Regions from separate parts of the Marinobacter halotolerans genome, predicted to be linked through region 1. Evidence: predicted binding sites of a transcription regulator. Region 1 holds the regulator's gene; the other holds the start of a gene.
What was found. The regulator LexA, encoded in region 1, represses DNA repair genes until DNA is damaged. The targets are predictions, from matches to a motif close to CTGTNTNNNNANACAG.

Region 1 (3,344 bases):
TTCACCCTGAAAGTCCTACCGGCAGGTTCCTGATGGCATCGCAGTGGCATTCGTTGATTTCCCAGAAAGTTTTCCTTGCCAGAACCTTGCTCGCCCAGCGGGACCGTTCAGATGGCGTTCCGGTACAGGAGGCTCATTGGCAGGGGGCGGTGGAACTGGCGTTGCGCTCTCGCCAGCTGCTGCTGGTGATGGTTGCCAGGATGTATCAGGAAAAAAATGCCGAGCCGGAAAATCTGGGCGCCCTGCGCGCCCTGCTTGGCAACGATACTTCCGAAATTGCCGAACTCGAAGCGCTGTCAGCAGGCGCGTCGAACTGGTGGCAGTACCTGGATCAGCTTGAGCGCTACCAGACACGCCCACCAGCACCGAAAAAAACGATCAGCGATGAAAATATTATCGCGGTCGCGGCCGACACCGGGCCTGACCGCTCATCCAATGCCCTGAAGCAGGCACTGGCGGAACTGAAACAATTTACTGACGCCCTCGAGGAACGGCACAGCGAATGGTAAATCCATCGCAACGCCACTCCAGGGCAACGCACTGAAAGGTTATTTACATGTCACCTTCATTTTTCGAAATTGTACAACTGAGCAACGGCGACTATGCCCTGCGTCGCGTTGACGACGACAGCGCACCGCTGGTCAAGATATCGTTTTCCACAGAAGCAAAGGAAATGATGGAAGAGCGGGATATGGCGGTTGCCAAGGCAATGATTGCAGCCGGCATTGAAGCTGCTGGCGATATCAGCCACGACATTGATTTCGAGGACGAGGAACAGGACGCCATGAACGTCCAGCCCTCCTATACCCTTCACTGATACCCGTCACTGGCACCCAGCAGCGGTGCGAAGGTCTAGCGCTGGCGCAGCACAACCCCGTGACTGTTGCCTTGCGCGGACGCCTGCTCAAGAGCCGCCAGGGACTTGCGGCCCAACTTGCGGGTCCACATGATCACCGCGTGGCAGGTACCTGCGCTTAGCGCCCGCTCCGCCAACTCCCCAGCCGGATGTTCCGGTGTCGAGCGCAATACCAGCAGCTCTCCGGCCACAATGCCGCGCATCTTCTGCCATTTGCTGACGAGACTCTGGGGCGGGTCAATCCAGGCCAGCCACCGCTTTTCCTGGTTCAGTTGCGTCAGCATCGGCAGCAACAGCTGGAAGTTTTCAACCTGACCTTCAGGCAGGATAATCTCGGTTACGTTCCCGATCGCCTGTGAGGGATTGGCAGCCGCATTGGCATACGCCAGGTTCTGATTAAAGCTGAGTTGTTCCATGATGTGCCTCACGTGCCTTTCAACCGATTCTTGAGACTGTTGTTTCAAACGAACCTAGTGGAAATCCGACCGCCGGATAACACCCACACCAAGCCCTTCGATAAACAGTTCCTGCTCTGTCAGATCCACTTCTATGGGATCAAACTCGTCGTTCTCTGCAATCAGAAGGACTTTTGTCCCTTCCTTGCGGAAACGTTTCACGGTGACTTCATCCTCACCTACCCGGGCCACAACTACCTGCCCGTTATGGACGTCCTGAGTGCGGTGAACTGCGAGCAGGTCACCGTCCAGTATGCCGATGTCCTTCATGCTCATACCGCGAACGCGAAGCAGATAGTCCGCTGACGGTGAAAAGAACTCGGGGCGAACCGTGCAATGATCTTCGATATGTTCCTGGGCGAGGATGGGGCTACCCGCTGCAACCTGACCAATAACCGGCAGGCCCAGGTCTTCCTCTTCCTCCGGCAGGCGGATGCCGCGACTGGCGCCGGGTACCATTTCGATAGCGCCCTTGCGTGCCAGTGCCCGGAGATGCTCCTCCGCCGCGTTGGCCGAACGGAATCCCAGCTGCGCTGCTATTTCTGCGCGGGTGGGCGGATATCCGGTTTCACCAATGGACTGGCGGATGATGTCCAGTACCTGTGATTGCCTTGCTGTCAGTTTCATTGATTTGCCCCAGAAGGTGCCTGTTTTTATATACAGTAAAATGACTATATACAGTGTTTCATCCAGTGTAAAGCCGGGTGACCGATTTTTTCCGGGACCCATGCCAATCAGCTGTCTACACGCCCCGGTCATATGGGTGTGTTATGGTTTGTTCAGGTTTTCCAAGAGGCGAGATTGTGGCTAACAGATGTAAGATGCCGGATATTCTGAAGACAAAAGACGGCTCGGAAAGAAAGGTGGGGATAGAAGTCGAGCTTTCGGGGCTGGGCTATGAGGAGTTGGTTGTTCTGTGCACCAGGCTCCTTGAGGGCCAGAGCCAACAGGTCAACCGCTATGTCTCAGAGGTCAAAACGGATCTGGGCGCCTTCCTCATTGAGCTGGATTCCGACCCCATCAAGGATCTCGACCTTCAGGATAGCCGTCTGCCGGAATCCGTCCGCGAACTGGGCGGTCACGCCATGAGTGTGATAGATGCCGCGGCGGAAAAGATCGTCCCGCTGGAAATTATCACCCCGCCGCTGCCATTCAGCGAAGTGGAACGAATCGAGACGCTCTGCGACCGGCTGCGGGAAGCCGGCGCCCTGGGCAGCCGCGAGGCCATCTATTATGCCTTCGGTCTTCAGCTGAACCCGGAATTGCCGGACCTGGAAGCAACCACGCTGCTACGTTACCTGCGAGGGTTTGCGGCGCTCTATGACTGGCTGAAAGCACGCCATCAGCTGGACATCAGCCGCAAGCTCACTACCTATATAGAGCCGTGGAGCAGCGCCTACATTGATCTGCTGATTGACTATGACTACGCGCCGGATATGAAGCAGCTGATGGAGGATTACCTTCATCACAATCCGACCCGGAACAAGGCATTGGACCTGCTGCCACTGTTTGCTCATATTGATCGGGAACTGCTGGCCCGCTATGTTGATGATCCGCGCATCAAGAGCCGGCCCACGCTGCACTATCGGCTGCCAGACTGCGATATTGACAACCCGCTCTGGCACTTCTCGACAGTGTGGAACGACTGGGTTGTACTGGAACAGCTGGTCACCAATGCGGAAGATCTTGCGCACATGGTCAGGGCATTCCGGGACAGCCGGAAAATCCGCCTTCGCAACCTGACCCATAGCTGGCCCGAAACCACCGAACAGATGCTTCATGAAAGGAACTATGTCTGAAACGCCCGTTGAAAAGCCGGAACATCCCGGCCTGACCATTGGCATCAGCGGCCCGTCGCGGCGCAGCCTGGCCCACCGGCTGATCAGTCTTGCCCTGCGGCTTCAAGGCGCGCGCACCCACACCATAAGGCCGGGTTCGAGGGTGGATGTAGCGCTGCTGGACGGCCTGGTGCTGTCCGGTGGCACCCACGTTCATCCCTCCCGCTACGGCCAGCAGCCGATGGTCACCGCCAA
Region 2 (3,344 bases), 850 kb from region 1:
CAGCGTAAGCGGCATTGTGCATCAGCCAAACCATCCATGGACGAACCAGCCGTCTCGGGCATCGTGAAACACCCAGGCCAGCTGGCCGGTGTGCAGTTGCGCAATATAGTAATCCCGGTGTACCCGTTGCCCGTCCCACCAGCCGCCGCTGATTCGTTCCGGCCCGGAAAACCAGGTGGCCGGCGGCTCTGTCAGGGGTTGTGGGCCTTTCAAAAGCCAGAGCGGCCGCCTCGGCAATTGGCTGGATTCAACGTGCGCCCGCCGGTGACTGTTCCGGATAACATCCGAAGCGGACCAGGCCCGTTCCGGACGATGGTCCGCCTGGGGCGAAAGTTGTCTCAGGGAATCACTGCCAAGCCTGGCCTGTAAGCGGCTGATCAGGGTATGCCAGGCTTCATTGAGGTCCTGTGTCTCTCCCAGCAGGTCCCGCTCATCCGGTGCTTCACGTGGAATAAAGCGGTTCACTGACAGAATGATTGCAATGACTGGCGCCCGCAGAGGATGTTGCTCGAACCGTATCTGGCTCAGCTTGAGAAAGGTCTCTGCCCGATGTTCGGGGCCGGACGTGCGGATACGCAGTCGGGTGGGCTCTTCATGGCGGTGTTGCAGTACCAGTAGCAGGCTGTCGGTATCCTGCTGCCGCCAGCAGAGATCGTCTTCCAGTTCCCGGAGTATGCGTTGAAGCGGGAACAGCAGCCCCTGGGCATGCTCGATTTCCTGCACAAAGTCTGCCTGCTGGCGAAATCGATGGGGCGGTTGCCAGGATGTTTGCGGGTCTGCTCGTGTGCCCTGAATCTTCTGGGTCCGGGCCAGCAGTTCTGGCGAAAGCCGTTTTGCCAGCTCTGCAGCTGGCAGGGTGAACACTTCCCCCAGGGTGTTCAGGCCCAGGCGCTGGAGCCTGAGGCAGGACTGATCGTCAAAGCCGGCATCGAACAGGGACAGCCGGTTCAGTGTGCGCATTATATGGCCGGTATCGGCGGTGCACTCGCCCTGGCCGGTACGGGCAATCAGGCGGGCGGCCAGGGGGGTGTGGCCGATGGCAATCCAGGCATTGAGCTGCCGCTCGTTCAGGCCCTGTTCCACCGTTTGCCAGACCGCAGGCAGGCCACCATACAGCTTCTGCAGGCTGCCTATCTCAGCCAGCAGGCCATCCGGCGGCACCGGTACGATATAGGCGGCATAGCGATACAGCCAGCGGGCCTGATCTTCCAGAATTCGCGCTTCCTGCTGTTCGTCTGCCTGCACGATATGCAGTTCCGGGCTCAGGCTCAGGGCGGTTTTCAGGCGCATACCCGCACGCACACCCTGTGCTTTTGCAGAGGGGCAGGCCTGGATGATTTTATGGCCAGCACCTTCCACAACCGCCAGGGCTCCCTGGTTTTCATGGGAACGGCGGAGGTGGTCCAGCAACAGGTGAGGGAAGTGCAGGTAGAGCCAGAGCATGGTGACATTAACGCCCGGAATCGGGCCAGGGTCCCTGAACAATACGGGGCGCCTCGCAGAAAGACAGGTCGGCCCGGTGACCCATTGTCAGAGCACAGTGCTGGCCGGGCCAGCTACCCCGCCGCTTGATAATGTTGATGGTCAGGTTCTGTTGCTGGTCCGGCTCCAGATCAAGCCGCAGGGCTGCAGGGGAGTTCTGCCCGGCATAGTGGCGTTCCCGGAACAGAACGCATACATTGCTGCCTGCTTCGGCTGCCAGCTGCAGTCGTCTTATGTCCCTGGACATCAGTTTGCCGGGCCAGGCCATGACCAGCCCGGTCACCGGTGAGCGCAGACAGTTTTCAAGTGTCCAGAGGAAGTCGCTGTCGTCACGGGTATGAACCATAACAACCTGGTCCAGATCGATACCTTCCCTGGCCAGCGCCGGGGCATAGGGCGTATGGGGAGGGTTCAACCAGAATACGGTTTTGCGGCTTGCGGTCAGCCTTTGCATCAGTGGCAGCAACAGGTGCAGTTCTCCGATGCCATGGGCGTCCAGCAGGCATTCGCTCAGCGCGCCCCGCGGCCAGCCAATGCCACCGAGCTGGTTGTCCAGCACCTGGTAGCCGGTGGGCTCTGCTGGTTGTGTACTTTGTCTGTGCCTGCGGCCCTGCCAGATGCGGTCGTCCTGCATCAGCGTGTTCAGAATCTTGCTCATGGGAAATTCCAGAAATACTGTTTAAATATACAGTATTCTGAACGGTCAGTGATTTCAAGCGCCGGTTGATAAAAGGAGTGCTCGCGCCCACCCTTGTAATGTCACTTGCAAAAGCAGCACAGAAAAGGAGACTGAAATGAGCGATCTGTCGAAGCAACAGTGCGAGGCCTGCAGCCCCGATGCACCGAAAGCGACGGAAGAAGAGAAGCAGTCGCTGGGCGCGAATGTTCCGGACTGGGAGATTGTGGAAGTCGACGGCGAGGAACAGTTAAAGCGCACGTTCAAGCTCAAGAACTTTGCCCAGGCCCAGGCGTTTACCAACAAGGTAGGGGATCTGGCGGAAGAAGTGGACCACCATCCGGTGATTATTCTGGAATACGGAAAGGTGACGGTGCACTGGTGGAGCCATGAGATTCACGGGCTGCACAAGAATGACTTTATTATGGCAGCGCGCACAGATGAGGCGTTTAACGCATAGCGTGCGGCTACGACTAATTTGTTCCGTGCATAAAAAATGCCCCGGGAAAACCCGGGGCATTTTGCTTCTCAGAACACCTTTGCTATGAAAGCGAAGGTTATTGAACCGATGTCTTGCGACGACGGGCTACCACAAGGCCTGCCAGTCCAACCGCCATAAGTGCAATGGTGCCGGGCTCTGGAACCTCAACAGGTGTGCCGACTTTCGCGAAAAAATTGATGTTTGATAACGCAGGGATGCTGGTTTTTCCCGTAGTCAATTTAATCTCGAATGTTCCGCTGCCGTTCAACGGATTGCTTGTAAACATGACATCTTCGAACAGGTAAGAGACATGGGAATTACTGCCTTTGAAGGCAATAAAAAAGTCCAGAGTCAGTGGTAAATCAGCAGGATCTGCCGCTAGCCACGTTAAGGACCAATTTCCTGACGTTGAATTGATATCGCCTTCAATCGAGAAATTCACTCCGGCAATCGAGCCTGAGGAACTTCCACTTCCGTCTTGCTTGGCGATAGACGTGAACGTTCCCCAGTCATTTTCATAGGGATCTACGGGATTGCCGCCACCAGCACTACTCTCACCATCATCAAAATAGCAATCGTCCGCTGCGCTACCGTCCCAGGTGACATCATTAACGCTGAATTGACTTGGACCACTGCTGCAATAAATCGGAGCAGCATTGGCCCCACTACTCATCAACCCGAAGCTGAGCAATACGGCTGAAACCT

Region 2: imuA (translesion DNA synthesis-associated protein ImuA) is a predicted target of LexA. The motif match lies at 2,158-2,173, and genes of this name have one in related genera.

Annotation. Positions count from the first base shown of each region.
Region 1 is NZ_VMHP01000002.1:397,316-400,659, reverse strand. Features, by position in the region: gene FPL19_RS12150 (DUF6586 family protein) at 33-509, shown strand; gene FPL19_RS12145 (hypothetical protein) at 557-817, shown strand; gene FPL19_RS12140 (cell division inhibitor SulA) at 853-1,272, opposite strand; gene lexA (transcriptional repressor LexA) at 1,327-1,938, opposite strand; gene FPL19_RS12130 (amidoligase family protein) at 2,133-3,110, shown strand; gene FPL19_RS12125 (gamma-glutamyl-gamma-aminobutyrate hydrolase family protein) at 3,103-3,344, shown strand, end outside.
Region 2 is NZ_VMHP01000002.1:1,251,401-1,254,744, reverse strand. Features, by position in the region: gene FPL19_RS16115 (error-prone DNA polymerase) at 1-22, opposite strand, end outside; gene FPL19_RS16110 (Y-family DNA polymerase) at 22-1,443, opposite strand; gene imuA (translesion DNA synthesis-associated protein ImuA) at 1,451-2,140, opposite strand; gene FPL19_RS16100 (4a-hydroxytetrahydrobiopterin dehydratase) at 2,277-2,618, shown strand; gene FPL19_RS16095 (PEP-CTERM sorting domain-containing protein) at 2,716-3,344, opposite strand, start outside.